4 regions of the Kaistia geumhonensis genome follow, and region 1 is predicted to be linked to each of the others. Evidence: predicted binding sites of a transcription regulator. Region 1 holds the regulator's gene; each other region holds the start of a gene.
What was found. The regulator LexA, encoded in region 1, represses DNA repair genes until DNA is damaged. The targets are predictions, from matches to a motif close to TGTTCNNNNTGTGTTCNG.
Positions count from the first base shown of each region.

Region 2: the regulator LexA is predicted to act here: its motif matches at 5,006-5,023, upstream of uvrA (excinuclease ABC subunit UvrA).
Region 3: the regulator LexA is predicted to act here: its motif matches at 5,035-5,052, upstream of recA (recombinase RecA).
Region 4: the regulator LexA is predicted to act here: its motif matches at 3,297-3,314, upstream of QO015_RS10475 (ATP-dependent helicase).

Region 1 is NZ_JAUSWJ010000001.1:209,057-216,507, reverse strand. Features, by position in the region: gene QO015_RS01015 (hypothetical protein) at 1-537, shown strand, start outside; gene QO015_RS01010 (L,D-transpeptidase) at 572-1,207, shown strand; gene QO015_RS01005 (amino acid ABC transporter substrate-binding protein) at 1,321-2,343, shown strand; gene lexA (transcriptional repressor LexA) at 2,478-3,182, shown strand; gene QO015_RS00995 (cell envelope integrity EipB family protein) at 3,339-4,193, opposite strand; gene QO015_RS00990 (RidA family protein) at 4,403-4,864, shown strand; gene QO015_RS00985 (glycerophosphodiester phosphodiesterase family protein) at 4,876-5,622, shown strand; gene QO015_RS00980 (GNAT family N-acetyltransferase) at 5,696-6,946, shown strand; gene QO015_RS00975 (sulfatase-like hydrolase/transferase) at 6,943-7,451, shown strand, end outside.
Region 2 is NZ_JAUSWJ010000001.1:1,121,317-1,128,767, forward strand. Features, by position in the region: gene QO015_RS05290 (MarC family protein) at 1-584, shown strand, start outside; gene QO015_RS05295 (DUF2306 domain-containing protein) at 581-1,003, opposite strand; gene QO015_RS05300 (MOSC domain-containing protein) at 1,018-1,779, opposite strand; gene QO015_RS05305 (tetratricopeptide repeat protein) at 1,776-3,758, opposite strand; gene QO015_RS05310 (mismatch-specific DNA-glycosylase) at 3,795-4,331, opposite strand; gene QO015_RS05315 (single-stranded DNA-binding protein) at 4,358-4,864, opposite strand; gene uvrA (excinuclease ABC subunit UvrA) at 5,184-7,451, shown strand, end outside.
Region 3 is NZ_JAUSWJ010000001.1:4,440,006-4,447,456, forward strand. Features, by position in the region: gene QO015_RS21045 (cytochrome P450) at 1-1,069, shown strand, start outside; gene QO015_RS21050 (alpha/beta fold hydrolase) at 1,092-1,994, shown strand; gene QO015_RS21055 (hypothetical protein) at 2,077-2,451, shown strand; gene QO015_RS21060 (class I SAM-dependent methyltransferase) at 2,573-3,436, shown strand; gene QO015_RS21065 (pseudouridine-5'-phosphate glycosidase) at 3,418-4,341, opposite strand; gene QO015_RS21070 (RT0821/Lpp0805 family surface protein) at 4,372-4,905, opposite strand; gene recA (recombinase RecA) at 5,105-6,193, shown strand; gene QO015_RS21080 (GFA family protein) at 6,214-6,573, shown strand; gene alaS (alanine--tRNA ligase) at 6,721-7,451, shown strand, end outside.
Region 4 is NZ_JAUSWJ010000001.1:2,204,153-2,211,603, reverse strand. Features, by position in the region: gene QO015_RS10490 (sugar phosphate isomerase/epimerase family protein) at 1-652, opposite strand, end outside; gene QO015_RS10485 (NAD(P)-dependent oxidoreductase) at 744-1,610, shown strand; gene QO015_RS10480 (mannose-1-phosphate guanylyltransferase/mannose-6-phosphate isomerase) at 1,762-3,186, opposite strand; gene QO015_RS10475 (ATP-dependent helicase) at 3,369-5,429, shown strand; gene denD (D-erythronate dehydrogenase) at 5,516-6,499, shown strand; gene QO015_RS10465 (hydroxypyruvate isomerase family protein) at 6,513-7,289, shown strand.

The DNA of each region.
Region 1 (7,451 bases):
TTCTCGGCCATTCTCGCCGCGGCCGCGGCGCTCGCCGCCTGCACGTCGGAAAATGCCATCGAGAGCGCCGCGGTTCCCGCAGCGCCGGCCGTTCCGATGTTCACCTCCGACGAGCTGGTCGGCAAATGGGGCCTCGGCTCGTTCCGCAACGAGGCCGACCTCGCGCGGACGGCCAACGAGGCGCGCCGCTACTGCTCCAACCCCTATGTCATCACCAAGGGTCCGAATGGCGGCGTGATGATGTATCTCGCCGACCAGACGCAACCGTCGGAAGTGTTCGTGAAGAACGCCGGCGGCCGCATCTATATCGGACCGCCCGGCCCGCCCGGCACGGCCAAGGACCGGCAGGTGACGTCCTTCCAGAACGGCGTGCTTGTCGCTGCCTGGGTCGATCCGACGGTCACGGCGCGCTACGGCACGATGGTCTTCGTGCGCTGCGACGCACCGGCCGCTCCGCTCGCCCCGACCGCATCCGCCGCGCCGGCGGCCGGCTCGGCCTTGACCCTGCCGCCTGCCTCGGCGACCACGACCCGCTGAGCCGACACCGCATTCAGGCATCCACGAGGCACGCATGCGAAAGACGACACGACCCTCCTCGCCCGGATCGCTCGCCAGGACGCTGATCGCCGCCGTCATCGGCACGATCGCCGCGACCGCTGCGGCGCAATCGGCGACGACCGACGCCCGGGCTCCCCTGCAGATCGGCGACCAGCCCGGACTGGTGCCGACGCCGGAGCAGTCCCTGCTGCCGCCCGAATTCCGGATGCAGCCCGTCTATTTCCGTACGACGGAGAAGCCGGGCACCATCATCATCAACACCGACGAGCGGTTCCTCTATCTCGTCCAGGGCGACAACCGCGCGCTGCGCTACGGCGTCGGCGTCGGACGCGACGGGTTCCAGTGGTCTGGCCTGCTGAAGGTCTCGCGCAAGACCGAGTGGCCCGACTGGCGCCCGCCGCCGGAGATGATCAAGCGCCAGCCCTACCTGCCCCGCTTCATGGCCGGCGGCGAGGGCAACCCGATGGGCGCACGCGCACTCTATCTCGGCGACACCGTCTATCGCATCCACGGCACCAACCAGCCGCAGACCATCGGTCATGCGCTGTCGTCGGGCTGCTTCCGCATGGTGAATGCCGACGTGATGGATCTCTACGAGCGGGTGCCGGTCGGCACGAAAGTCGTCGTGCTGCAGCGCGCCAAGCTCTGATCAGCGGTTCGGAAGGGCGCGCGCCGCTGGTGCGCGCCTCTGGCCGGCGCGTCGCGCCCGCCGCAACAGTCAACGGCCCGCCGGCAAGGCGGCGCCGACAACGGGGAACCGACATGTCCATCCGATCCGCCCTGACCCTCTTCGCCTCGGCCGCGGCGCTCGCAGCCGGCATCTCCGCCGCCGGCGCCGCAACGCTCGACGACGTCAAGGCCCGTGGCACGCTCAATTGCGGCGTCAACACCGGCCTTCTCGGTTTCGGCCAGCAGGACGCGAGCGGCGCCTGGTCCGGATTCGACGTCGATTTCTGCAAGGCGGTCGCGGCCGCGATCTTTGGCGATCCCGCCAAGGTCACCTATGTGCCGCTCTCGGCGACCGACCGTTTCGAGGCGCTGAAGTCGGGGAAGATCGATCTTCTGTCGCGCAACTCGACATGGACGCTCGGCCGCGAGGCGGATCTGGACATCGCGTTCGCCGGAGTCACCTATTACGACGGCCAGGGCTTCATGGTGAAGCGCGCGAGCGGCAAGACGTCGGCGCTGGAACTCGACGGCGCGACGGTCTGCGTTCAGACCGGCACGACGACGGAGCCGAATTTCATCGACTTCTTCAACACCAACAACATGAAGTTCACCGCCGTGCCGGCGGCGAGTTCCGACGAGGCTCTCGAGGCCTACAAGGCCGGCAAATGCGACACGATCACCTCCGACGTGTCCCAGCTCTACGCCGAGAAGGCGAGCCTCCAGGATCCCGCCGACAGCATCATCCTGCCCGACGTGATCTCCAAGGAGCCGCTCGGCCCGGCGGTCCGCGAGGGCGATCCCGCATGGCGTCTCTTCATTCAGTGGGTGAACTTCGCCCTCATCAACGCTGAAGAGATTGGGCTTTCGTCGGACCGGATTGACGAGGCCAAGGCCTCGACGAAGCCCGAGGTGAAGCGGCTCGTCGGAACCGAGGGCGATTTCGGCACGAAGCTCGGCGTCCCGAACGACTGGGTCGTCGCCGTCGTCAAGGCCGTCGGAAATTACGGCGAGATCTACGAGCGCAATCTCGGCGTCAATTCGAAGCTCGGCATCCCGCGGGGCCTCAACCAGATCTGGAGCAAGGGCGGCATCCAGTATGCGCCGCCGATCCGCTGACGGCGGGCCAGGCGTATCGCCGCCCAATTCGGACGCGCGCTCTGTGCACTAACGCACGGTCCTTGCGGAACATCAGGGGAACGGATAGGTTGTTCGTGTTTTGTACCGGATGATTCTGGCGCGCGGACCCCGAAATGCTCACGAGAAAACAATATGAGCTTCTCCTCTTCATCCAGGAGCGTCTGAAGGAAGCGGGCGTTCCCCCGTCCTTCGACGAGATGAAGGACGCTCTCGATCTGAGGTCCAAGTCGGGCATCCATCGCCTGATCAAGGCGCTGGAGGAGCGCGGCTTCATCCGCCGCCTGCCCAACAGGGCACGAGCGCTGGAGGTTGTCCGCCTGCCGGAGGCTATGTCGCCCGGCCTTGCTCGCCCGAAGAAAGCCGGCTTCGCGCCGAGCGTCATCGAGGGCAGCCTCGGGCGCATGCGTGGCGTCGAGACGCCGGAAGCCGCCAACGATCCGGTCGTCGTGCCGGTCATGGGCCGCATCGCGGCCGGCGTGCCGATCTCCGCGATCCAGACCCAGAGCCACGCCATCACCGTGCCGCCGGAAATGCTGGGGCCGGGCGAGCATTTCGCGCTCGAAGTGCGCGGCGATTCGATGATCGAGGCCGGCATCCTCGACGGCGATACCGTGCTCATCCGCAAGACGGAGAACGCCGATAGCGGCGACATCATCGTCGCGCTGGTCGACGAGGAAGAGGCGACGCTGAAGCGGCTGCGGCGCCGTGGCGCGTCGGTCGCGCTCGAGGCGGCCAATCCCGCCTATGAGACCCGCATCTTCGGCCCCGACCGCGTCCGCATCCAGGGCCGCCTCGTCGGCCTCATGCGCCGGTACTAGGGCAGAGGGCAGAGCAGCCTTTCGATCGGCGATCCCGGCGCGCGTTGGCCGGGTCGCATCGCTGATCGCGCCGATCGGACGAGCGCGCCCGGCCGTTCGCAGCTGCCATCGGGCTCGGCATGCGCTTTCGTCGGGGCTTGCCCCGACGCCCTGCCCTTACCGGCAGTTCTTCGCCGCGACCTTGGTCGGGCTGAGATCGAGCTGCACCAGCTTTCCCTTGAGCGCGAAGTCGCCATAGTCGAGCTTCATGCGCCGCGTGATGCCGTTCTCGTAGATGATGAAAGACAGCTCGTAGGAGGGCTTCTGCTCGCCGTCCGATTTCTCGTCGGTGAAATAGCTGATCGTCACCGGCCAGGAGCGGATATTGGCGAGGCCGGCGCCCCGCGCCGTCGCCTCGTCGCCCAGATCGTCGGTGCCGGCATTCTCCGCGCCGATCACGGCCGAGGTCGCATAGGACTTCTTGCCCTGGTCCGAGCCGTCATAGAGGTCGATCTGCATGAAATGCTTGCCCGCGCGCGCCGCGTCGATGATCGCGGCGAGATGCTGGTTGGGGAAGCTGAAGTTCTGCGGGATCGTGAAATGCGCCGGCTTCGGCTTCGCGATGGTCACCTGCACGTCGCCGGCGCCGCGCGCGGCCGAACCCGAGCTATCCTCCGAGATCGTGCCGTCGACGAAGCTCTTGGTCGAGAAGTTGAAGGTCTTGCCGGCAACATCCTCGAAGGTCGTCGTCGCAACGTCGGTCAGCCGTGCATTGCCGTCCTCGTCGCTGATGCGCGTCACGAAGCGGAGCCGCGTCGTATAGCCGTCGCAGGCCGAGCCGGCGAAATCATAGACCATGCGTCCTTCGGCGTCGCTCACGGTGTCCGAGGAACTGTCTTGGTCGAGCGTCAGGTCGTAGACGGCGCGGTGGGCGACCATCGCGGTGACGCTGCCCGTCGCGGCGAGCGCCGTGCCGGCCGCGCCCGCGAGGGCCGCGAAAAGGGCGGCGGAGCAAAGGGTCCTGGCCGTCATGCGCTGAAGCACCGAAGCGGGCATCGTCTGGGGCACTCCTCCGTCGTCACCGCGACATCATCCCATTTCAATCTCGAAAGGCTGCAAAGTCCACGACGATTCGCGACGATGCCCGGGATGATGAACCGCTTATTGCCTTGCAGCACGGCCGAAATCGGGCGAAACCAGCGCGGTTCCCTTCTGATCCGTTCCTGCCGGAGTCCGTGCCCATGAGCGCCATCGAAGCCCGCCTCGCCTCGCTCGGCATCACGCTGCCGCAGCCGGCCGCGCCAGCCGCCAACTATGTTCCCTTCGTCGAAAGCCGGGGAATGCTCTACATCTCCGGCCAGATCCCGGTCGGCCCGAACGGTGTCGATTATGTCGGCAAGCTCGGCGAGGAGTTCGGCATCGAGGAAGGCCGGGCCGCGGCCAGGCTTTGCGCGATCAACATCCTGGCGCAGGCGCGCGCCGCCCTCGGCGATCTCGACCGCGTCGCGCGGATTGTGAAGCTCACCGGCTTCGTGAACGGCACGCCCGCCTTCACCGATCAGCCGAAGGTCGTCAACGGCGCGTCGGATTTCATGGTCGAGATCTTCGACGAGAAGGGCCGCCACGCCCGTTCGGCGGTCGGCGTCGGTGGCCTACCCTTCGGCGTCGCCGTCGAGGTGGAAGCGATCATCGAGATCGCCTGAGGACGCACCGTATGGCTCCCGCCTGGCTGACCGCGCGTCCGATCGCCCATCGCGGCTACCACGATGCCGCCGCAGGCCGCGTGGAGAACACGCTCTCGGCCGTCCGCGCGGCGGTGGAGCATCGCTTCGCGATCGAGGTCGACCTGCAGCTTTCGGCGGACGGCGCGGTGGTCGTCTTCCATGACGATACGGTCGACCGGGTCCTCGAGGGGACCGGCCGTGTCGACGGCTTCAGTCTTTCGGCCCTCAAGTCGCTCGATTTCCGCAGCGGCAGCGACCGCGTGCCGACGCTCGGCGAACTGCTCGCGACGGTCGCCGGCGCGGTACCGCTGGTGCTGGAGCTGAAGAGCGATTTCTCGGGCAACCGGAAGCTGGAAGAGGCGGCGGCGCCGATCCTCGCCGGCTATGACGGTCCCGTGGTGGTCATGTCCTTCGATCCCGACTCCATGGCCGCCATGCAGCGGCTCACGCCGCAGATCCCGCGCGGCATCGTCGCCGACCGCTACACCGATCTGAACGACTGGGGCTTCCTGCCGGCGACGAAGCGGCGGCGGCTGCGGCACGTCCTCGATGTGCCGCGGGTCGGCGCCGCCTTCGTCTCCTACGACATCCACGGCCTGCCGACCCTCGCGACTTCGGTGCTGCGGGCCATCGGACGACCGCTGATCACCTGGACCATCCGCACGCCGGCCGACCGCGAGAAGGCGCGCCGGGTCGCCGATCAGATCACCTTCGAGGGCTTCGATCCCGACGCCTGAGCGCGGCCCTTCCAAAAGCCGCCCCGACGCCTAGATTTGCAGTCGGCCTCCCGCCGCAGGATGACCCGTGCCGATGAGCGCAACCCACGCGCGCCTCACCGTTCTCTCATCGTTGACCGAGATCGAGCGTGCCGCCTGGGACGGCTGCGCCAATCCGGGATGGGATTCCGTTCGCCCGCTCGGCGAGGATGTCGGCGCGACCCTGCGGGCGCTTCGCGCAGACAGCGGCGGTGGCGACCCGCTGCCTCAGCCCTACAACCCCTTCATCGCGCATGATTTCCTGCGCTGCCTGGAAGCAGCCGGCTGCGCCGTGGCGCGCTCCGGATGGCAGGCGCGCCATCTCGTGCTCGAAGATGCAGCCGGCGTGCCCGAGGCGGTCGTGCCCTGCTACGAGAAGACCCATTCGATGGGGGAATATGTCTTCGACCACGGCTGGGCCGATGCGTATGAGCGCGCGGGCGGCAGCTACTATCCGAAGCTCCAGGTCTCGGTGCCGTTCACGCCGGCGACCGGCCGCCGCCTGCTGACCCGTCCCGATGCGAGCCCGGTCGCGCGCGAGACCCTCGCGGCGGGCCTTTGCGAACTCGCGCGGCGCGCCGGGGCCTCTTCCGTCCACGCGACGTTTCTCGTCGAAGAGGACGCGGCGGTTCTCGAAGGCGCCGGATTCCTCGGGCGTGCCGACCAGCAGTTCCAGTTCGACAATCCGGGCTATCGCGACTTCCAGGATTTTCTCGACGCGCTCACCTCGCAGAAGCGCAAGACGATCCGTCGCGAGCGCCGCGACGCGCTGGCGGGTGGCATCGAGGTCGAGATCGTCACCGGCCGCGACATCGACGAGGCGGCCTGGGACGCCTTCTTCGATTTCTATCATGACACTGGCGCGCGAAAGTGGGGCCGGCCCTATCTCAACCGCCGCTTCTTCTCGCTGCTCGGCGCCGCGATGGCCGACCGCGTGTTGCTCATCTTCGCGCGGCGCGGCGGCAGGCGGATCGCCGGCGCGCTCAACCTCATCGGCTCCGACGCGCTTTACGGCCGCTACTGGGGCGCCGTTGAGGAGGTGCCGTTCCTGCATTTCGAGATCTGCTATCATCAGGCCGTCGAATGGGCGATCGCGCATCGCCTGCCGCGGGTCGAGGCGGGTGCGCAGGGCGAGCACAAGCTGGCGCGCGGCTATCGGCCCGTGATCACCCGCTCGGCGCACTGGATCGCCGACCGAAACTTCCGTGCCGCCGTCGCCGATTATCTGAGGCGCGAGCGGGAGGCCGTTGCGGCAGAGCACGCCTTTCTGGACGAGCATTCACCCTTCAAGGCAAGCGACGCATGAACGGCATCAACATCCTTCTCGCCGGCCTCGCCATTGTCGCGGCGACGGAGCGGAAGCCCCGCCGCGTCGCCATGGGCCTTGCCGGCTACGCGGCGCTGGTCGGGCTGTTCCTGGTTCTCTTCGGCGATCTTGCCCGTTCGGCCCTACTCGCGATCATTCTCGGCGTGACGATCGCCGGCGCCTCGGGCGTCAAGCATCACCACAGCGGCATGAAGCTCGCCGTCGCCGATCTCGCCCTCACTTTCGCCGGCACGATCCCCTTCATGCTGAAGCAGTATCGCGCCACCGCCGCGCTGACGATCGCCGCCGCCGTACTGCTAGCCATCGCCGCCATCGCCGCGATGGCGCTGGCGGCCGGGCCGGTGCTGCCCTTCTCCGAGCGCGCCGCGCTGTTCGCGCTCGGCATCGCGCTCCTCTTCGCGACCTTCTACGCGACCGGCGGCGCCGAGCGCTGGCGTCGCGACGTCACGGCCCGCTCAGGCCTTTTCTCCTTCTTCATGGCGTC
Region 2 (7,451 bases), 910 kb from region 1:
TCGTCGCGCTGACGCGCGGCATGACCGACCTGCAGCGCCGCCAGACCGCGATCCGCGCCACGATCACCGCCATGCTGGTGCTGCTCGCCTTCGCGCTGGTCGGCGAAAAGCTCATCACCTTCCTCGGTATCTCGATCCCCGCCTTCCGCATCGCCGGCGGGCTGCTTCTCTTCCGCATCGCCTTCGAGATGGTCTTCGAGCGGCGCGACAAGCGCAAGCAGGCGAGCGCCGACCGGGCGCTGGAGGAAACGGCCTTCGACCAGGACGACGTGCGCCATCTCGCGATCTTCCCGCTCGCGATTCCCCTGATCTCGGGACCGGGCGCGATCTCGGCGACGATCCTGATCGCGTCCGGCGCGCCGGATACGCTGAGCCTGATCGGCCTGCTCGCGATCGTGGCGCTGCTGATCCTCTGCTGCCTGCTCGTCTTCATGGCGGCCGGACCGCTCGATCGCGCGCTGGGCGATACGGGCCGCATCGTGCTGACGCGCTTGCTCGGCGTCCTGCTTGCCGCCCTCTCGGTGCAGTTCGTTGCCGACGGCATCGTTGCGATCGCGCGGACCGCCTTCCCGGCGACCCTCTAGCCGGGACCGGCTGCGGCCGTCGTCCTGCCGAAAACAACCTCATGCATAATGCGGCCGGGCAGCAGCGTGAAGAGGCCGGCAATCACCAGCGCGCCGATGAAGAGGTTGCGCGCGAGATGGCGGTGCATGCCGACCTCATGGCGGCGCGCCATCATGACGAGGTTCGGCAGCACGATCAGCGTCAGGATCGACAGGAGATGAACCAGGCTGAACGGCCCGAAGGTGCGGATCTCGTGGATCCAGAAGGACGAGCCGGCCACGACGACCATCAGCAGGACCCAAAGCCAGCCGACAGAGCGATGCGGCAGCGTCCCCTTTGGCGCGGCAAACTGCACGATGCCGATGGCGAGCGCCGCCAGCGCCGCGAACGCATGAATCTGGATGACGGAAGAGGCCTCGAGAAGGGGAGCCAGCGACATGCGAGACTCTCCCCTCAGGACAGGATCAGCGGATCGCCCACGTTCAGAATTCCGCCCGCGCGGACCTCGGCGTAAACGCCACAATCCATGTGATCGTAGAGCCGAAGCAGGTTCGCCGGGATCTCCATGTCCCGCTCGGCGGTCGCCGGATCGACATTGGTGGCGACGCAGCGGCGGGTGCGCTTGACGATGGCGATCTCCGCCGTGCCGAGCGCCGCGCGCCGCCCGACCCAATCCAGTTCCACGAAAGGGGGCAGGCCGGTCACGTAGACATTGGCGCGAAAGCGCAGCGGATCGACGCTGCGGCCGAGTGCGAGCCCGAGCGCCGCGACCGTGGCGAGATTGATGATCGACACGAGCGGCTTGCCGACATCGGAGAAGCTGTGCCCCGGCGCGGCCAACACCTTGAGGGGACCGCGCACCTCCTCGCCCATGAAGTCGGTGAGATACGCTTCCGCCGCCCGTCGTCCTTCCTCGGTCGACAGGCGAAAGGTCGCCGCCCGATCACCCTCGACGTGCCAGTCATGCGTCTCGGGATCGAGTGTTGTGCGCAGCTTTGCCAGCCGCGCATTCTTCATCAGGCAGAGGAACTTGGTCTTTGGCTGGTAGGCCGGAGCGGACGGGTCGAAGCCGGAGGGGCCGTTCTCGATCGCATAGACGCGGTCCCCGGGGATCGTCGCGTGGCGGGCCAGGCGCGCTCCCGCCAGCGGCCCAGGCGAGAACCCCTTCACGGGGTATCGATAGAGGCTGTCGACGGTGGCGTTCATCGACGTCATCTCCCATCCTTGAGGGCAGCAACGGCAGCGGCGATGCGGCCGAAGAGCTCGTCCCAGTCACCACGCTTCGCCTGACGCATCAGCCGCGCCGAAGGATACCAGGGCGACGCTTCGGCGCTCGGCCCCCAGCGCCATTCCGGCACCTGTTTCAGCGCGACGATCAGCGGTCGGCCCAGTGCACCGGCGAGATGCGCGACCGCAGAATCGATCGAGACGACGAGATCGAGATTGGCCAGGACTGCCGCCGTATCCATGAAGGAATCGGGCCCGGAGGCAAAGTCTTCCGGCAGGATCGTGACCTTCATGCCCTCGGGGAGAGACGAAAGCTGCTCCGTGCCCGCGCCTTTCTGCAGGCTGACGAGTTCCACGCCCGGCAGCGCGGCGAGCGGCGCGAAGGCGGCGAGCGGCACCGAGCGCAGGCGGTCCACGGCAGCGTTCGGATTGCCCTGCCAGGCAATGCCGATGCGGAAAGGCCCATTCGGCAGGCGGGCGCGCCATGAGGCGACGCGCGCCGGATCGGCCGCGAAATAAGGCACGCGGCCGGCAAGGAGATCTTCGCCGAGACCGAGCAGATGCGGCAGGCTCATAAGAGAGGCGTGCACGTCATGCGGCGGCGGCACCTCCTGCCGGGCGACCACCTTCAAGTCGCCCATGCCGGCGACGAGCCCGTGCAGGCTTTCCGGCACCTCGACGACCACGTCCTCTCCCCGTTCTGCGAGGAGAGCGGCGAAGCGCACGAACTGGATCGTGTCACCGAGCCCCTGCTCGGCGTGCAGCAGCAGGCGCCGGCCCGCGAGCGGTCCTCCCTCCCACTCCGGCGTCCCCGCCTCGCGCGGCCGCCAGACCGGCGTGATCCGCCGCTCCTCGAAGCCCGGCCAGCCTTCGGCGTGGCGGCCGCGGAAGAGCATCAGCGTCGCGCGGCCATAGACGGCGGCGGGGCGACCGGGCTCGATCGCCAGCGCCCGGTCGTAGTCCGCGAGGGCCTCGTCGAAACGCCCGCATTCACGCAGCGCATTGGCTCGGTCGGTCAGCAGCCCGGCATGGTCCCGCCGGCCGCCGAGGCCTCGGTCGCAGGCGGCGACCGCGTCCTCATAGCGCTGCAATTCGTAGAGCGCGCTGCCTTCGAGCGCCGCGAAATCTGGTTCGGCCCGCCGTGCCGCCGGAGCGGTCTCGATCGCCGCAAGCGCCTCGGCAGCCCGTCCGAGCCGCAGCAGCGCCTTCGCCTTGTTGGACAGGAGCGCCCCGTCGGACGGCGCCGTCGCGAGACCGCGCTCGAAGCTGGCCAGCGCCTCGTCGACCCGGCCGCCGGCCAGCAGGATCAGGCCGCGGCTGTTGAGCAGGTCGGGCCGGCCCGGCGCGGCGGCGAGCGCGCGCTCGATGGTTCTCAGCGCTTCATCGGTGCGGCCGAGATCCCGCAGCAGGCGGGCCCGGTTGTGCAGCACCGGCACATGCGCCGGACGCGCCAAGAGCGCCCGATCATAATCCGCGAGGGCGGCGTCTGTCTGGCCCAACGCCTGCAGCAGCACACCGCGGTTGTTGAGCGCCTCCACGAAGTCCGCTCGCTTCGCGAGGGCATCCCCATACCCTGCCATCGCATCATCATGGCGTCCGAGCGCCTCGAGAACGGTCGCCCGGTTATAGGCGAGCTCGGCGCTGGCAGGGGCAGCCGTCAGCGCGGTTTCATAAGTCTTCAGCGCGTCGGCCAACCGACCGAGTGCATGCTGCGACCCCGCCTTCGCAGCGAGGACGTCGGGAATGCCCGGCCGGATCGCGAGCGCCCGGTCGAAGCTCTCGATCGCCGGGCGATGGGCGCCCTGCCCTGCCTGCACGAGTCCCATCAGGAAGCGGGCGTCGAACAGCTTGGGCATGGCCGCGACGACCAGCCGGCACTGCTGCTCCGCCTCCTGCAGACGCCCGGCCTGATAGGCGGCGACCGCCCTTCCGAACGTCGCCTGCAGCGCGCTGTGCGCCTGGTTCATGCCGCCTCCCGCCAGTCGTCTCGGTCCCGCCCTGATCTACCGGTCGAATGGCGCGACTTCAACACGCGGCGACCGATCGGCAGCTCGCGCCGCAGCCAGATCCTGCCATGGGCCAAGCGACCAGTAGGACCCGGCGGCACCCGACGGCGAGGTCATGACATGCACGATGGCCGGACCGATCCGATCGCCGGTCTCGCCATAGGGAATGCGCGCTGTCGGCCGGCCGAGCGCGAGGCTCGCGGCGCGTTTCGACGTGAAGGCGATGCGGCGCGGCGCGCAGCGGGCGATCTTCTCGTGCAGCGCCGCGGCGTCGACGCGCGAAAGATCGATCGCGTCGTCCTGACCTATATGCTCCTTGGCCACGTCGGTGAGCCCGATGCCGTAGCGAAGCACCTCGCGATAGGCGAGCGGCGCCAGCACATGCGGCGTCAGGCCGACGGCATGAAGCGTCGGCCAGAACTTGTTGCCCGGCTTGGCGTAATAGGCGCCGACCCGCGCCGACCACGCTCCGGCGCCCGTCCCGCAGAAAACGATGTCGAGACCCGGCGCCAGAACGTCCGGCAGGACGGGCATGGGCCCGCCTCCCCTTCGACCCGATCCTAGAACGGGATGTCGTCGTCGAGATCGGCCGCGTAGGAGCTGGTCGCGGCCGGCTGGCGGGCGGCGCCACCGCCGCGCGGGGCTTCGAGCGGGCTGGAACGGCCGAAATCGCTGCCACCGCTCTCGTAGTCACCGCCGCCTTCGGACGGACCCGACCGGCCGTCGAGCAGCGTCAGCTCGCCGCGGAAGCGCTGCAGCACCACCTCGGTCGAATAGCGCTCGGCGCCCGACTGGTCCTGCCACTTGCGGGTCTGCAATTGGCCCTCGACATAGACCTTCGAGCCCTTCTTCAGATACTGCTCGGCGATCTTGGCGAGGTTCTCGTTGAAGATCACCACGCGGTGCCACTCGGTCCGCTCCTTGCGCTCACCGCTTTGACGGTCGCGCCAGGTCTCGGAGGTGGCGATGTTGAGATTGACGATCGGGTCGCCCGATTGCGAGCGGCGCACTTCCGGGTCGCGCCCGAGATTGCCGACCAGGATCACCTTGTTGACGCTACCGGCCATGCGCTTTCCTTTCCTCTTGGGCAGCCGCCCGCACCGAAGCGCGGGCGCCGCCATTCCTGCCGCAGCCTAGACAAAATCGCCGCCGCTTTCGCCCGCCTTCGCTGCTTGTCCACAGCGCGCCTCTGCGTCGGACAAGACTCCCGTTCCTTATTTGTTCTAGACAATCGCGTTGGCGCTGGCAAGATCGGCTCCGCTCCGCTAGAGGCGAGTCGCGGCGCGCACCGGCGGGCCTGCGCGCCGGTGCCGTCTTGTCTCGCGCCGCACAACGCCTAGATTTGCAGTTCGGCTTTCGCCGCCTTCCCCGATGGACCGACAGGATATGGCATCACACGCTGACAAGGCTTCGTCGGGCGGAAGCACCGGCAAGTTCATCTCGGTTCGCGGCGCCCGCGAGCACAATCTCAAGAATGTCGATGTCGACCTGCCGCGCGACAAGCTGGTGGTGTTGACCGGGCTCTCCGGCTCCGGCAAGTCCTCGCTCGCCTTCGACACGATCTATGCCGAGGGCCAGCGCCGCTATGTCGAGAGCCTCTCGGCTTATGCCCGGCAGTTCCTCGAGATGATGCAGAAGCCGGACGTCGACCAGATCGACGGCCTGTCGCCGGCGATCTCGATCGAGCAGAAGACGACGTCGAAGAATCCGCGCTCGACGGTCGGCACCGTCACCGAGATTTACGACTATATGCGCCTGCTCTTCGCGCGGGTCGGCATCGCCTATTCGCCGGCGACCGGACTGCCCATCGAGAGCCAGACGGTCAGCCAGATGGTCGACCGCGTGCTGGCGCTGCCCGAAGGGACGCGCCTCTACCTGCTGGCGCCGATGATCCGCGGCCGCAAGGGCGAGTACAAAAAGGAACTGGCAGAGCTCCAGAAGAAGGGTTTCCAGCGCGTCAAGCTCGACGGCGTCTTCTTCGAGATCGCGGAGGCGCCGAGCCTCGACAAGAAGCTCAAGCACGACATCGACGTCGTCGTCGACCGCATCGTCGTGCGCGGCGACATCGCGGCGCGGCTCGCCGACAGCTTCCAGACGGCACTGGAACTTGCCGACGGCATCGCGCTGGCCGAGTTCGCCGACGAAACCGACGAAAAGGGCGAAGCGCGCCGCATCACCTTTTCGGAGAAGTTCGCCTGTCCGGTCTCCGGCTTCACCATCGCCGAAATCGAGCCGCGGCTGTTCTCGTTCAACAATCCCTTCGGCGCCTGCCCGGAATGCGACGGGCTCGGCTCTGAGAAGAAGATCGATCCCGATCTGGTGGTGCCGGACGGCTCGGTGTCGCTGAAGCAGGGCGCGGTTGCCCCCTGGGCTAAGTCGTCCTCGCCCTATTACCAGCAGACGCTGGAGGCGATCGCGCGGCACTATGGCTTCGCGATGACCGACCCCTGGGACGAAATTCCCGAGGCTGCGAAAAACGCCATCCTGCACGGCACCGGCAAGACGGAGATCGAGTTCGTCTACAATGACGGCACCCGCGCCTATCGCACCAGGAAGAGCTTCGAGGGCGTCGTCACCAATCTGGAGCGGCGCTGGCGCGAGACCGAATCGAACTGGGCGCGCGAGGAGATCGAGCGTTACCAGGGATCGACGCCATGCAAGGCCTGCGGCGGCGCTCGGCTGAAGCCGGAGGCGCTGGCGGTGAAGATCGCCGGGCGCAACATCGCCGAGGTCTCCGAGCTGTCGATCCGCAAGGCGGCCGCCTGGTTCGAGGCGCTGCCGGCAGAGCTCAACGACAAGCAGAACGAGATCGCGGTCCGCATCCTCAAGGAAATCCGCGAGCGCCTCTCATTCCTCATCGATGTTGGCCTCGACTATCTGATGATGTCGCGCAATTCGGGCACGCTGTCGGGCGGCGAGAGCCAGCGCATCCGTCTCGCTTCGCAGATCGGCTCGGGCCTGACGGGCGTCCTCTACGTGCTGGACGAACCCTCGATCGGCCTGCACCAGCGCGACAACGAGCGGCTGCTGGAGACGCTGCGGCACCTGCGCGACATCGGCAACACCGTCCTCGTCGTCGAGCATGACGAGGACGCCATCATGACGGCCGACTATGTGGTCGATGTCGGACCGGCGGCGGGCGTCCATGGCGGGCAGATCGTGGCGCAGGGAACGCCGGCGGAGATCATGGCCGATCCGGCCTCGCTGACGGGTCGATATCTTTCAGGCGAACTCAGCGTCGAGGTTCCGGAGAAGCGCCGTCCGATCAGGAAGGACCGGCGCATCCGCGTCGTCGGGGCGCGCGGCAACAATCTGAAGAACGTCTCGGCCGATATCCCGCTCGGTACCTTCACCTGCATCACCGGCGTCTCGGGCGGCGGCAAGTCGACCTTCCTCATCGATACGCTCTATGCCGCGGTGGCACGGCATCTCAACGGCGCGCATCTCCACCCCGCCGAGCATGACCGTATCGAGGGACTCGAGTTCATCGACAAGATCATCGACATCGACCAGTCGCCGATCGGCCGGACGCCGCGGTCCAACCCCGCCACCTATACCGGGGCCTTCACGCCGATTCGCGAGTGGTTCTCGGGACTTCCGGAGGCGAAGGCGCGGGGTTACGGGCCGGGCCGCTTCTCGTTCAACGTCAAGGGC
Region 3 (7,451 bases), 4.2 Mb from region 1:
GCAGGCGCTCTTTCGCGACAAGCGTTTCGGGCGCGAGATCCTGCATGTCGCGACCCGCGAGGAACTCGGGATTCCGGAGATCCCGGAGCGCCTCAAGCCCTTCACCGATATCGATGCGCTCTCGATGCTCGATCGCGAGCCGCCGGCACACACGCGGCTGCGCGGCCTCGTCAACCGCGCCTTCGTCTCGCGTCAGGTCGAGAAGCTGCGCCCGCGCATCGCCGCGCTCGCGCATGACCTCATCGACCGCTTTGCGGGGGATGGCGAGGTCGAGCTGATCGAGGCCTTCGCGACGCCGATCCCGGTGACCGTCATTGCCGAGCTGCTCGGCGTGCCGGTGGAACGGGCGCCCGACCTCCTCGACTGGTCGCACAAGATGGTCGCGATGTACCAGTTCGACCGGACGCGGGCCGTCGAGGACGCCGCGGTCGCGGCCGCGCAGGAGTTCGTCGCCTTCCTCAAGGAGATCGTCGCCGAGCGTCGGCTGGCGCCTGCCGACGACCTGCTCTCGACGCTGATCGCCGCCGAGGAGGCCGGCGAGCGGTTGTCTGAGGACGAGCTGATCGCGACTTGCATCCTCCTTCTGAACGCCGGCCACGAGGCGACGGTCCATGCCATCGGCAATGGCGTGAAGGCGATCCTCGAATCGGGACTGGAGCCGTCGGCGATGTTCGGCGCGGAGAAGGCCGCGGAGGCCGTCGCCGAGGAATGCCTCCGCTTTGACCCGCCGCTGCACTTCTTCTCGCGCTATGTGCTCGAAGACCTCGACTATGCCGGTCTCCCGCTGAAGAAGGGCGACCGGGTCGGGCTGCTGCTCGGCGCCGCCAACCGCGACCCGGCTCGCTTCGCCGAGCCGGCGAGGTTCGATCCGTTCCGTCCGCCGGCGACGCATTTCGCGTTCGGCGGCGGCATCCATTTCTGTGTCGGCGCCCCGCTGGCGCGGCTGGAACTCGAAGTCGCGCTGCCGATCCTTTTCGAGCGGCTGCCGGGCCTGCGGATCGCGCGGCCGCCGCTCTATCGCGACAGCTACCACTTCCACGGCCTGGCGGCGCTGAACCTCGCCTGGTGAGGACCCGGTCGGACGGGAGGAAATGATGCCGACTCCGGGCGCCCTCAGGAGCATTTCCGCTGGCGTGCTCGACATCGCCTATGTCGAGCGGGGGCCGGCCGACGGGCCGTCGGTCATCCTGCTGCACGGCTTCCCGTACGACGTCCATGCCTACGAAGATGTTGCGGAACGGCTTGCCGATGCGGGCCGGCGCTGCATCGTTCCCTATCTCCGCGGTTATGGTCCGACCCGCTTCCGCTCCGCGCGGACGATGCGTTCGGGTCAGCAGGCTGCGCTTGGGGCCGATCTTCTCGCGCTGATGGACGCCCTCGCGATCCCCAGGGCGGTGCTCGCCGGCTATGACTGGGGCGGCCGTGCTGCCTGCATCGTCGCCGCGCTCTGGCCCGAGCGGGCCTCCGGCCTCGTCAGCTCCGGTTCGCCATACAATATCCAGGCGATCGCCGAGGCGTGGCGTCCAGCGCCGCCGGCCGAAGAGTTTCGCTACTGGTACCAGTACTATTTCCATTCGGAGCGTGGCCGCCGCGCCCTCGACGGGGACCGGCGCGGCTTCTGTCGCTTTCTATGGCGGCTCTGGTCGCCCACCTGGGCGTTCGATGATGCCGAGTTCGAGCGGACGGCCGCGGCATTCGACAACGAGGACTTCGTATCGATCGTCATCCATTCCTACAGGCACCGCTTCGGCGGCATTCCCGGCGATCCGGCGCTCGACGGGATCGAGGCGCGTCTGGCGCTGCTGCCGGACATCACCGTGCCGTCGATCGTCCTCGAGGGCGCCGATGACGGCGTCGATCCGCCCCAGACAGCCGATGACGCCGCACGGCATTTCCGTGCCGCCTATGAGCGGCGCATCCTCCCCGGCGTAGGCCACAACGTGCCGCAGGAAGCCCCGGAGTCCTTCGCGGACGCTGTGCTGGCGCTCGGCTAGCGGCGTCGAGGCTTGCGGGGCGTGGCGGTTTTCGTCTCAATCCGGCTTCCGATCCGGCGTCGACAGAGGACAGGACATCACGATGCACATTGTCAGGCCCACCCTCGTCGTTCTGGCCACACTGGCCGTGACGGGCCCCGCCGCCGCCCAGACCTATTCCGGCGCGCCGCTATCGCCGCCGGCCCTGCAACAAGCCGTCGTCGAGGCGGTGGCCGACCGCATGCTGAACGCGGATGGCGTGGTGGTCAGCGACCTTCGCCTCTCCAGGGCGCGCAGCGGCCATGGCTATTGCGGGTTCGTCGCCGCATCGCCCGGCGCGGCGCGGCAGCCCTTCCACGTCCTGGTGGAGCAGGGGTCGGATCCCGCCGTGCTCATCCTTCCGGAGAAGGGCGACCCGCCCGGCCTGCCGCGCGCCGATGCCGTGCTGCTGCTGACCAATCTCGGCTGCGTGTCTTGACCGGCTGCCTGCGCGGACGCGTCTTCGCGACACGCGCCCGGGCATCGACCGCTCATGCCCCTTGCATCCGGGCCGCATGGCCAGCATCGTCTGTCGGCTAGGGGACAGGGAGCATGAGGTCTTGATCGAGGGCAAGCCGAGCGCGACGGCCTACCGAGCTGCAGTGCGGCGGGCGGCGCATCAGTTGCTGGACAAGCCGGTGATCTTCGACGATCCGCTGGCGCTGACGATCGTCGGCGGTGACCGCGGTTCCGCCGTGGCGCGCGACGAGATCAGCCGCGCCGATTCCGCCGGGGGCGCAGCCCTCCGTGCCTTCATCGCCGCGCGCGCCCGCTTCGCCGAGGACCGGATCGCCGCCGCCGTCGATTCCGGCGTGCGCCACGTCGTCGTGCTCGGCGCGGGGCTCGACACCTTCGCCTATCGCAATCCCTTCGCCGACAGGGGCGTGCTCGTCTACGAGGTCGACCATCCGGCGACACAGGCCTGGAAGCGGCAGCGGCTGCAGCAGACGCAAATCGCCGTCCCGCCGAGCGTCCGCTATGTCGCGGTCGACTTCTCAACCGATCGGCTCGACGAGAAGCTTGCGGCCGCCGGGCTCGACACCGCGGCCCCCGCCTTCTTCACCTGGCTCGGAGTGGTTCCCTATCTGGACGACGCGGCAATCGCCTCCACGCTCGGCGTGATCGCGGCACGGCGGGGCGGTGCCGAACTCGTCTTCGACTATGCGGAGCCGCCCGACAGGGTCGGCATGCTGCAGCGTCTCGCCTTCCTGACGCTCGCCGGCCGCGCCGCGGCGCTCGGCGAACCGATCGTCAGCTATTTCCGCCCGGACGAGATCGAGAAGAAGCTCGCGGCGTTCGGATTCTCGGTCGCCGCCAATCTCGCCGGTCCGGATCTCGGCCGCCTCTATGCGGGCGGCGCGTCAGCGCTCGACAATGCCGCGGTCGGCCATGTCCTGCATGCGGTTCACCCGTCGTTCGCCTGAAGCGCGACGGCGATCTCTGCGGCGAGACGGGCATTGTTGCGCACGAGCGCGATATTGGTCGCGAGGCTGCGGCCGCCCGTCAGTTCCAGCATGCGGCCGAGCACGAAGGGCGTGACCGCCTTCGCGCGGATCCCGGCCCGCGCGGCATCCTCTGTCGCCTGCTCGATATGGACGCGCATCTCCGCGGCGGGAATCTCGTCGGCCTCCGGGACGGGATTGGCGATCAGCATGCCGCCCTTGAGGCCGAGTTCCTCGCGCGTTGCCATGAAGGTCGCGATGGAGGCGGCATCGTCGAGGCGTAGCGGAGAGGGAAGACCGCTGTCGCGGGACCAGAAGGCGGGCAGGGCATCCTGCCCCAACGTCACCACCGGAACGCCGAGTGTCTCCAGCACCTCGAGTGTCTTGGGGATGTCGAGCAACGCCTTCGCGCCGGCCGAAACCACGGTCACCGGCGTTTCGGCCAGCTCGTAGAGATCGGCCGACACGTCGAAGCTCGTCTCCGCGCCGCGATGCACGCCGCCGATGCCGCCGGTCGCGAAGATGCGGATACCGGCGAGATGCGCCGCGATCATCGTCGCGGCGACCGTGGTGGCGCCGGGACGGCGTGTGGCGAGTGCGAAGGCGAGATCGGCGCGCGAGAGCTTCATGACGCCGGTCATCTTGGCCAGCGCCTCCAGCTCGTCGGCCGAGAGTCCGACGCGGATCTCGCCGTCGATGATCGCGATCGTCGCCGGCACGGCGCCGGCGGCGCGCACGACCTCCTCCACGCCGAGCGCGGTGGCGACATTCTCCGGCCAGGGCATGCCATGCGTGACGATCGTCGTCTCCAGCGCCACGAGGGGGTGGCCGGCCGCGGCGGCCGCGGCGACTTCGGGAGAGAGGCGGATGCGGTCGAAGAGCGCCATCGCGTGTTCCGTCCAGAGCGAGTGAGAAGGTCAGGTCACGCTGCGCCAGCTGCCGTCGGGCATCCGGCATGCGGTGCCACGCAACTGCTCGCCGCGGCCGTCGACCACGATGCGATGCGTATAAGGGCGACATTCGCGGCCGTCCACCACCCGCACCGGGCCGGGAATGACCGTGCCGTGGCTCGATCCCGACTCCCACGAGACGGGAATGCCGGCGCCCATGCCGGGGCTGGCGAGGGCCTGCGCCTCGGCGGCCTCGGCGCGGCGCCTGGCACTCTCGTCGAGGCTGCGGCCGATCTGGCTGCCGACGAGGCCGCCGACACCGGCACCGAGCACCGTGGCGCCGACGCGGCCGGCGCCGGAGCCGAACTGGTTGCCGACCATCGCGCCGACGGCGGAGCCGGTCACGCCGCCGATCTGCTGGTTGGTCGGCGCCTGGCAGGCGGCCAGCGCGAAAGCGGCGGCGACCAGCGCGAGGGCCGCAGAAGCCGGACGACCGCGGCGGCTTTCCGCGGTCTTTCGCGAGCGCTCCGCGCGTGGGCGGGGAAGGGCGGTCTGGGGCATGCGCCGGTCTCCTTCGTTACGGCCGATTCGGTTGCAGTGCAGCACAGCCGGACCCTGCGCGAAAGGCTGCGCCGGCGCCGCCGAGGACTCACCCATGCTCGAATCCGCGCGGGGATACAGCTTGCGGATGAGAACAAAACGTGTACAATGTTCTCAGTTTGATCGACTCCGGACAGTATGGAATAAGGGCTCATCTCACATGTCGCAAACTTCTCTCCGTCTCGTCGAAGGGGCCACCATGGACAAGTCGAAAGCGCTTGATGCCGCGCTGAGCCAGATCGAGCGCGCCTTCGGCAAGGGCTCGATCATGCGTCTCGGGAAGAACGAGAAGGTGGTCGAGATCGGCACCGTCTCGACCGGGTCGCTCGGGCTCGACATCGCGCTCGGGATCGGCGGGCTGCCGCGCGGCCGCATCGTCGAGATCTACGGGCCGGAATCCTCGGGCAAGACGACGCTCGCCCTGCACACTGTCGCCGAGGCGCAGAAGGCCGGCGGCATCTGTGCCTTCGTCGACGCGGAGCATGCGCTCGATCCGGTCTATGCACGCAAGCTCGGCGTCAATCTCGACGACTTGCTGATCTCGCAGCCCGATACCGGCGAGCAGGCTCTGGAGATCGCCGACACGCTGGTGCGCTCCGGCGCCATCGACGTGCTGGTCATCGATTCGGTTGCCGCGCTGACGCCGCGCGCCGAAATCGAGGGCGAGATGGGCGAGAGCCTGCCCGGCCTGCAGGCCCGCCTCATGAGCCAGGCGCTCAGGAAGCTCACGGCCTCGATCTCGAAGTCGAAGACCATGGTGATCTTCATCAACCAGATCCGCATGAAGATCGGCGTCATGTTCGGCAATCCCGAGACGACGACGGGCGGCAATGCGCTGAAGTTCTATGCCTCGGTGCGTCTCGACATCCGCCGCATCGGCGCGATCAAGGACCGCGACGAGGTCGTCGGCAACCAGACCCGCGTCAAGGTGGTCAAGAACAAGCTTGCCCCGCCTTTCAAGCAGGTCGAGTTCGACATCATGTATGGCGAGGGCGTCTCCAAGACGGGCGAACTCATCGATCTCGGCGTGAAGGCCGGCATCGTCGAGAAGTCCGGCGCCTGGTTCTCCTATGACAGCCAGCGCCTCGGTCAGGGCCGCGAGAACGCCAAGATGTTCATGCGCGACAATCCCGAGATCGCGCAGAAGGTCGAGCTCGCCATCCGTCAGAATGCCGGTCTTCTCGCCGAGGCCCTTCTCTCGAAGGACGCGGCGGGCGAGGATGACGGCGACGAGGCACTGGAAGCCTGAGGCGGGAAGGGGAGCGGGAAATGGCGGACGCGGGACGGGTCGAAGGCGGCTGCCATTGCGGCGCGGTGCGTTTCGAGGCGACGGGGGATTTCTCCTCCGCGATCTCGTGCAACTGCTCGATCTGCCAGAAGCGCGGGCACTGGCTCGCCTTCCTCCCCGCGTCGGCCTTCACCGTCACGGCCGGCGAGGCGTTGCTGACGGACTATCAGTTCAACCAGCATGTCATCCATCATCTCTTCTGTCCGCGCTGCGGCATCGAAGCCTTCGCGCGCGGCAAGACGCCGGACGGCGGCGACATGGTGGCGGTCAATGTCCGCTGCATCGACGGCATCGACCTCTCCGCCGTCACCGTCCACCCCTATGACGGTCGCAGTCACTGAGAGAGCCCGCGGCTGCGGACGGCGCGGCCGTCGGTCGCGTTGCCGGCCTTTTCTGGACAGGCCAGCGGCCGGCCGCTAAAAACGCCGGCACGTTTTCCTTCGCGCGGCCCCGACGGGCCGCGCATGTCTTTCCAGGCGGGTCCGTTCATGAGCAGCGTCAACGACATCCGGTCGGCCTTTCTCGGCTTCTACCAGAAGAACGGGCATGAGGTCGTCGCGTCGAGCTCGCTCGTTCCGAAGAACGATCCGACGCTGATGTTCACCAATGCCGGCATGGTCCAGTTCAAGGACTATTTCACCGGCCGGTCGACGGCGCCCTGGCCGCGCGCCACCACTTCGCAGAAATGCGTGCGCGCCGGCGGCAAGCACAACGACCTCGACAATGTCGGCTACACGGCGCGGCATCACACCTTCTTCGAGATGCTCGGCAACTTCTCGTTCGGCGACTATTTCAAGGAGCGCGCGATCGAGCTGGCCTGGACGCTGATCACGCGCGAATTCGGCCTGCCGAAGGAGAAGCTGCTCGTCACCGTCTATCACGAGGACGACGAGGCCTTCTCGCTGTGGAAGCGTATCGCCGGCCTGCCGGACGAGAAGATCATCCGGATCGCCACTTCCGACAATTTCTGGCAGATGGGCGACACCGGCCCCTGCGGGCCGTGCTCGGAGATCTTCTACGATCATGGCGAGTCGATCCCCGGCGGCCCGCCCGGCAGCGCGGACGAGGATGGCGACCGCTTCATCGAGATCTGGAATCTCGTCTTCATGCAGTTCGAGCAGATCGCGCCGGGCAACCGCGTGCCGCTGCCGAAGCCCTCGATCGACACCGGCATGGGCCTCGAGCGCATGGCGACCGTCCTGCAGGGCGTGCACAACAA
Region 4 (7,451 bases), 2.0 Mb from region 1:
CATGGCAGCAGACCGCGCGCGGGAAGATCGCGCGCAGATCGGCATATTTGGTCGGCCCGTCCCAGTTGCCGAAATCGCCATTGAGGCCGACGGGACCGTCGATCTGCCGGAAGAGCGCGTCGACATCGGCCGGAGTCGCGAGGAGATCGAACCAGTTTTCCGTGACGATCTCGACGCCCCGCGAGGCACCGTGCCGGCCGAGGCGCGAGAGGCCGGCGGCGCTCAGAGCCAGTGCTTCCTGCGTCGGTTTCGACTTGCCGGCGATGACGCGCGCCTTCTCCGCGCCGAGGATCGCCGCCGTATCGATCCAGCGCTCGATCCAGGCGAGGTCGCGCTCGGCCGTCTCGGGATTGGAGATGTCGCCATATTCGATCAGCAGCGTCTGGAGCGTCACGCCGCTTGCCGCCAGCGCGGCGCTGAGTTCGCCGAGATAGGCCGGATTGCGGGTCCTGATGTGGAAGGAGCAGATCTCGACGCGGTCGATGCCGAGGGAGGCGACGGCCGCGGGGAATTCGAGCAGCGTCATCGAGCCCTTGCCCCATGTCTCCTCGGCTTTCGGCTCGACGTCATTGTCCGGCCGGTTGTACCAGGCGAGCCCCAGCGCGCGATGCAGGCTCCAGCTTGAAACGGCGAGCGGCGGTTGCTGCGGCATCGGCCTTCCTCCCTTGAAACGATTTCAGAGTCTAGAAGATGCCGTCTGTCGCGGCTACCCTCGCGCCCTCTGGAAATCTGGGAGCAAGGCAATGGCAAAGGTGGCGTTTCTCGGTCTTGGCGTCATGGGCTATCCGATGGCGCGCCATCTCGCGGCCAAGGGCCATGACGTGACCGTCTATAATCGGACCGCTGCGAAGGCGGAATCCTTCGTCACGGCCCATGGCGGACGGATGGCGGCGACGCCGGCGCTCGCGGCCGAAGGCCAGGAGATCGTCTTCTGCTGCGTCGGCAATGACGACGATCTGCGCGCCGTGACCATCGGCTCCGTAGGCGCGTTCGGCGCCATGGCGGCCGGGACCGTCTTCGTCGATCACACGACCGCTTCGGCCGATGTCGCGCGTGAGCTCGACGCGGCGGCGCGCGAGCGCGGCTTCGGCTTCGTCGACGCCCCCGTCTCGGGCGGGCAGGCCGGCGCCGAGAACGGCGTTCTGACAGTGATGTGCGGCGGCGATCAGGCGGATTTCGACAAGGCCGAGCCGGTCATCAGTGCCTATGCGAGGGCGTGCCGTCTGCTCGGCCCGTCCGGCGCCGGACAGCTCGCCAAGATGATGAACCAGATCTGCATCGCCGGCGTCGTGCAGGGCCTCGCCGAGGCGCTGCATTTCGGAAAGCGCGCCGGCCTGGATGTGGAGGCCGTGATCGAGGTGATCTCCAAGGGCGCCGCGCAGTCGTGGCAGATGGAGAACCGCTACAAGACGATGAATGCCGGCTCGTTCGACTTCGGCTTCGCGGTCGACTGGATGCGCAAGGATCTCGGCATCTGTCTCGACGAGGCGCGGCGGAACGGCGCGAAGCTGCCGGTGACGGCGCTGGTCGACCAGTTCTATGGCGATGTCCAGGCCATGGGCGGCAATCGCTGGGACACGTCGAGCCTCATCGCCCGCCTGGAGAAGTGAGGGGGGAGGTTCCAGCCTCACCAGCCGTCATGGCCGCGCTCGTCGTGGCCATCCGCGCCTTCATCGACGAGCCCAAAACAATCGTGCCCGGGCAGAGCCCGGGCACGACGGCATCATGATGTTCGAGCGCTTCCGCGCGCGAGTGCTCTTCTCACACGCGGGCGTATTTGTCTTCGAGGCGGACGATGTCGTCCTCGCCAAGATAGGAGCCGGTCTGGACCTCGATCAGCTCGAGCGGGATCTTGCCGGGATTGGCGACGCGGTGGATCGAGCCGATCGGCAGATAGGTCGATTCGTTCTCGTTCACCGTGTAGACCTTGTCGCCCAGCGTCACCTCGGCGGTACCCTTGACGATCACCCAGTGCTCGGCGCGGTGGTGATGCTTCTGCAGCGACAGGATCGCGCCGGGGTCGACGACGATCTTCTTCACATGGAAGCGCTCGCCGCGGCAGATCGTCTGGTAGGTGCCCCAGGGGCGGTGGATCTTGATGTGCTCGTTGGCCTCGTTGCGCTTCTCGGCCTTGAGGCCGGCGACGAGATGCTTCACGTCCTGGCTGCGGTCGGTCGGCATCACGAGAATGGCGTCGTCCGAGGCGATGACCGTGAAACCGTCGAGGCCGATGCCGGTGACGAGCGGGCCTTCGGAATGGACGAAGGCGTTGCGGCTGTCGAGCAGCGAGACCGGGCCGAAGGTGACATTGCCCTCTTCGCTCGGCGTGCCGAGTTCGCGCACCGCATCCCAGCTGCCGATGTCGGACCAGGCGAAGCGGCCTTCGACGACGGCGGCCTTGTCGGTGCGCTCGAGCACCGCGTAGTCGATCGACTTGGCCGGTGTCGCCAGGAAGGCGCCCTTGCCGAGCCGGATGAAGCCGAGGTCCTCGGTGGCGGTCGCAACCGCTTCGGCCGCCCCGGCGGCGATCTCGGGCTCGAACTTCTCCGCCTCGGCGATCATCAGCGCGGCGGGGAAGATGAAATTGCCGGAATTCCAGAGATAGCCCTCGGCGAGATAGCCCTCGGCCGTCTCGCGGTTCGGCTTCTCGACGAAACGCTCGACCTTGAACGAGCCGGGAACGCCGAGCGGCGCGCCGGGCCGGATATAGCCGTAGCTGGTGCGCGGCTCCGTCGGCGTGATGCCGAAGGTGACGATATAGCCTTCCTCGGCGACGGTGGCCGCCGTCAGGCAGGCGCTGCGGAAGGTCTTGGCGTCGGGCACGAGGTGATCGGCGGCGAGCGCCAGCACGAGGCAGTCGTCGCCATAGCGCTGCTGCGCGATGCGGGCGGCGACGATCATCGCAGCGGCGGAATCGCGACGGGCCGGCTCCAGAACGACGGTCGCCTCGACGCCGACTTCGGCCGCCTGGCGGCGCGCGAAGAAGCGGAAATCATCGCTGGTCACGACAATCGGGTCGGTCACGCCGCTGCTCTTCTCGGGCAGGCGCAGCAGCGTCTCCTGATAGAAGGTCTTCGGCGATCCGAGACCGAGGAACTGCTTTGGCAGGCTGTCGCGGGAGATGGGCCAAAGCCGGGTTCCCGAACCACCAGCGAGAATAACGGGAACGATCTTCGAACCGGTCATCAACGATCCTCTGGGCAAAGTGCGCTGCGGCATAACATGCTGCACTGCCGCGTGCCATGGTTCAATGGTGGCACGGCGCTCGTTTCCTTTCAACGGATGGCGCCGCCATTGCGAACAAAACGCGAATTGTGCTGCAATCGTAGCGCCCCGGCCGCGCCGATTCGACTAGAAGCTGAAGAGACATGAGCGCCGACCCCCTCGCGCGGCTGAATGACGACCAGCGCCGCGCCGCCGAGCACGGCATCACGGCCGGCAGCCAGGGGCCGCTGCTGATCGTCGCCGGCGCCGGGTCGGGCAAGACGAACACGCTCGCCCATCGCGTCGCGCATCTGATCCGCAACGGCGCCGATCCCGGCCGCATCCTGATGCTGACCTTCTCGCGCCGCGCCGCAACGGAAATGGCGCGTCGCGTGGAGCGGATCGCCGCGGCCAGCTTCGGCGAGCGCGCCGAGGCGCTGGCCGGCGCGCTGCTCTGGTCGGGAACCTTCCATGCCGTCGGCGCCCGGCTCCTGCGCGAATACGCATCCTGGATCGGCCTCGACCCGGCCTTCACCATCCACGACCGCGAGGATTCGGCCGACCTCATGAACCTCTCGCGGCACGAGCTCGGCTTCTCGAAGAAGGAGAGCCGCTTTCCGCAGAAAGGCACCTGCCTCGCCGTCTATTCGCGTGTCGTGAATGCCGAGATGCCGCTCGAGACGGCGCTGATCGAGGTCTTCCCGTGGTGCGCCATGTGGAAGGACGAACTGGCGGCGCTGTTCGCGGCCTATGTCGAGGCCAAGCAGCGGCAGAACGTGCTCGATTACGACGACCTGCTGCTCTATCTCGCCCACGCCATGGCGGAACCGGCGATCGCCGAGAGCGTCGCGTCGCGGTTCGACCATGTGCTGGTCGACGAGTTCCAGGACACCAACCGCCTGCAGGCCTCGATCCTCTATCGCCTGAAGCCGCGCGGCGACGGGCTCACCGTCGTCGGCGACGACGCGCAGTCGATCTACTCCTTCCGCGCCGCCGAGCTGCGCAACATCCTCGATTTTCCCAAGGCCTTTGATCCGCCGGCCACCATCGTGACGCTCGCGCGCAACTACCGCTCGACGGCGCCGATCCTCGCTGCGGCCAATGCCGTGATCGGGCTGGCGCAGGAGCGCTTTACCAAAGACCTCTGGACCGATCGCGCGGGTGGCGAGCCGCCGACGCTCGTTGCCGTCCGCGACGAGACGGACCAGGCGCGCTATGTCGTCGAGCGCGTCCTCGCTGCCCGCGAATACGGAACGGCGCTGAAGGCGCAGGCGGTGCTCTTCCGCGCCTCGCATCACAGCGGTCCGCTGGAGGTCGAACTGACCCGCCGCAACATCCCCTTCGTGAAGTTCGGCGGGCTCAAGTTCCTCGACGCGGCACATGTCAAGGATCTGCTGGCGCTGCTGCGCTTTGCCGAGAATCCGCGCGACCGCGTCGCCGCCTTCCGCGCCGTGCAGCTCGTCGAGGGCGTCGGCCCCGGCACGGCCGGCCGCCTTCTCGACGAACTGGCTGCCGTCGCCGATCCCGCGGCCGCGCTCGCCGCTTTTGCCCCGCCGGCCCGCGCCCGCGAGGACTGGACGGCCTTTGCGACCCTGATGGCGGCGCTCGCCACGCGCAGCATCGGCTGGCCCGGCGAGCTCGCCGCGCTCAGCGCCTGGTACGAGCCGCGGCTCGAGCGGCGATACGAGGATGCCGCCGTGCGGGCTCTCGATCTCGGCCAGCTCGCCGCCATCGCCGCCACCTTCCCGACGCGCGAGCGCTTCCTCACCGAACTGACGCTCGATCCGCCCGATGCGACCTCGGACGAGTCCGGCGTTCCGCTGCTCGACGAGGACTACCTGATCCTCTCCACCATCCATTCCGCCAAGGGCCAGGAGTGGAGCCAGGTCTTCCTGCTCAACGCGGTCGACGGTTGCATCCCTTCCGATCTCGGCACCGGCTCCTCCGCCGAGATCGAGGAGGAGCGGCGGCTGCTCTATGTTGCGATGACGCGCGCCAAGGAAGACCTGCATCTCATGGTACCGCAGCGCTTCTTCGTGCATGGCCAGCCGCGCGGCGGCGACCGGCATGTCTATGCCGCGCGCACCCGCTTCATCCCGCCGGCGCTGCTGCCCCACTTCCGCCAGCGTGCCTGGCCGCCGCCGGAGGCAATCGTGGCCGGCCGGATGGAACGGCCTGCGGCGCCGGTCGATCTCGCCGCGCGCATGCGGGGCCTCTGGCGCTGACAGCCGCGGCCGGTTGTGTTGCCGCTTGCATGCGGCCGCCCAGTCGTATTGAACCGATATCAAGAACCGACGGGAGGGACGAGACGATGCATGTGCTGATCCTGGGGGCTGCCGGCATGGTCGGCCGCAAGCTGACCGCGGCGCTGGTGGCCGATGGCGGGCTGGGCGAACGCGCCCTGGAGCGCCTGACGCTGGTCGATGTCGTCGAGCCGCCCCAGCCGGAGGGCTTCGCGGGCGCTGTCGAACGCCGCGCCGCCGACATCTCCGAGCCGGGCGTCGCCGCGTCGCTGGTCGCGGCTCGGCCGGATGTCGTCTTCCATCTCGCCGCGATCGTCTCGGGGGAGGCCGAGGCCGATTTCGACAAGGGCTACCGCATCAATCTCGACGGTACCCGCTATCTCTTCGACGCGATCCGCCTCGTTGGCGACGGCTATGCGCCGCGCGTCGTCTTCACCTCGTCGATCGCCGTGTTCGGCGCGCCCTTCCCGGACAAGATCCCCGACGACTATTTCACCACGCCGCTGACAAGCTACGGCACGCAGAAGGCGATCGGCGAACTGCTTCTTTCCGACTACACCCGGCGCGGCTTCTTCGACGGTGTCGCCATCCGCCTGCCGACGATCTGCGTGCGCCCGGGTAAGCCGAACAAGGCGGCGTCGGGCTTCTTCTCAAACATCATCCGCGAGCCGCTCGCCGGCCACGAGGCCGTGCTGCCGGTCTCCGAGAACGTGCGCCACTGGTTCGCCTCGCCGCGCGCCGCCGTCGGCTTCCTGAAGCATGCCGCGACGCTCGAGGGCGGCCGCATCGGGCCGCGCCGCGCCATCTCGCTGCCGGGCCTTTCCTGCACGGTCGGCGACGAGATCGAGGCGCTCCGCCGCATCGCCGGCGAAAAGGTCGTCGCCCGCATTCGCCGAGAGAGCGATCCGACCATCGAGCGCATCGTTGCCGGCTGGCCGACCGATTTCGACGTCCGCCGGGCCGCCGAGCTCGGTTTTGTCGCCGAGTTGCGGTTCGACGAGATCATCGAGGCTCATATCGAGGACGAACTCGGCGGCCGCTTCGTCGCCTGACAGGGGAGGGGACATGCTGCGCTTTTCCGCCAATCTCGGCTTTCTCTGGGCCGAGCTGCCGCTCGCCGGACGCATCGCCGCCGCCGGCCGCGCCGGATTTTCCGCAGTCGAGATGCACTGGCCCTATGATGTGCCGGCCGAGAGCGTCGCGGCTGCTGCTGCCGAGGCGGGCGTCGTCGTCACCGGCGTCAACACCGTCCGCGGCAATGTCGCGGCCGGCGAGTTCGGGCTCGGCGCGCTGCCGGGCCGCGAGGGCGAATTCGAGGCTTCGGTCGCAGAGGCTGTCGCTTTCTGCCGGGCGACCGGCGCGACCTCGATCCACGCGATGGCGGGCGTCATCGACGACACGCCGGCGAGCCGCACTACCTTCATCGCCAATCTGCGGCGGGCGGCCGACGAAGCGGCGCGGGACGGCGTGACGCTGCTGCTCGAGGCGATCAATCCGCGCGACAAGCCCGGCTATTTCTACAGCCGCGTCGACGAGGCCGCCGAGATCGCCGAGGCGGTCGGCCTCGACAATGTCCGCCTTCTCTTCGATGTCTACCATGTCGGTGTCGCCACCGGCGACGTGCTGACGCGGCTGCGCCGGTTCTTCCCGCTGATCGGCCATGTCCAGATCGCCGCCGTACCCAGCCGCGCCGAACCGGACGAAGGCGAGATCGCCTATCCGGCGATATTCACGGCTCTGGAAGAACTCGGCTATCGCGGTTGGGTCGGCTGCGAATACAAGCCGCGCGGCGATACCACAGAGGGCCTCGTCTGGACGGAGCGCCTCGGCGTCAGCCTCTAGAGAGCGAAAGAGGATATCTGCGTGGACTGGAGGGCGACGGCAGGAATACGTCTGCGGGCGTGACGGAGACGTCGCAATCCGTGCGGTGGTACAGTGTTTGACAGTCTCATTACTTGTCGCCAACTCCGGAGGAGGTTGTATGCAATCCTGTCGGATTGCATA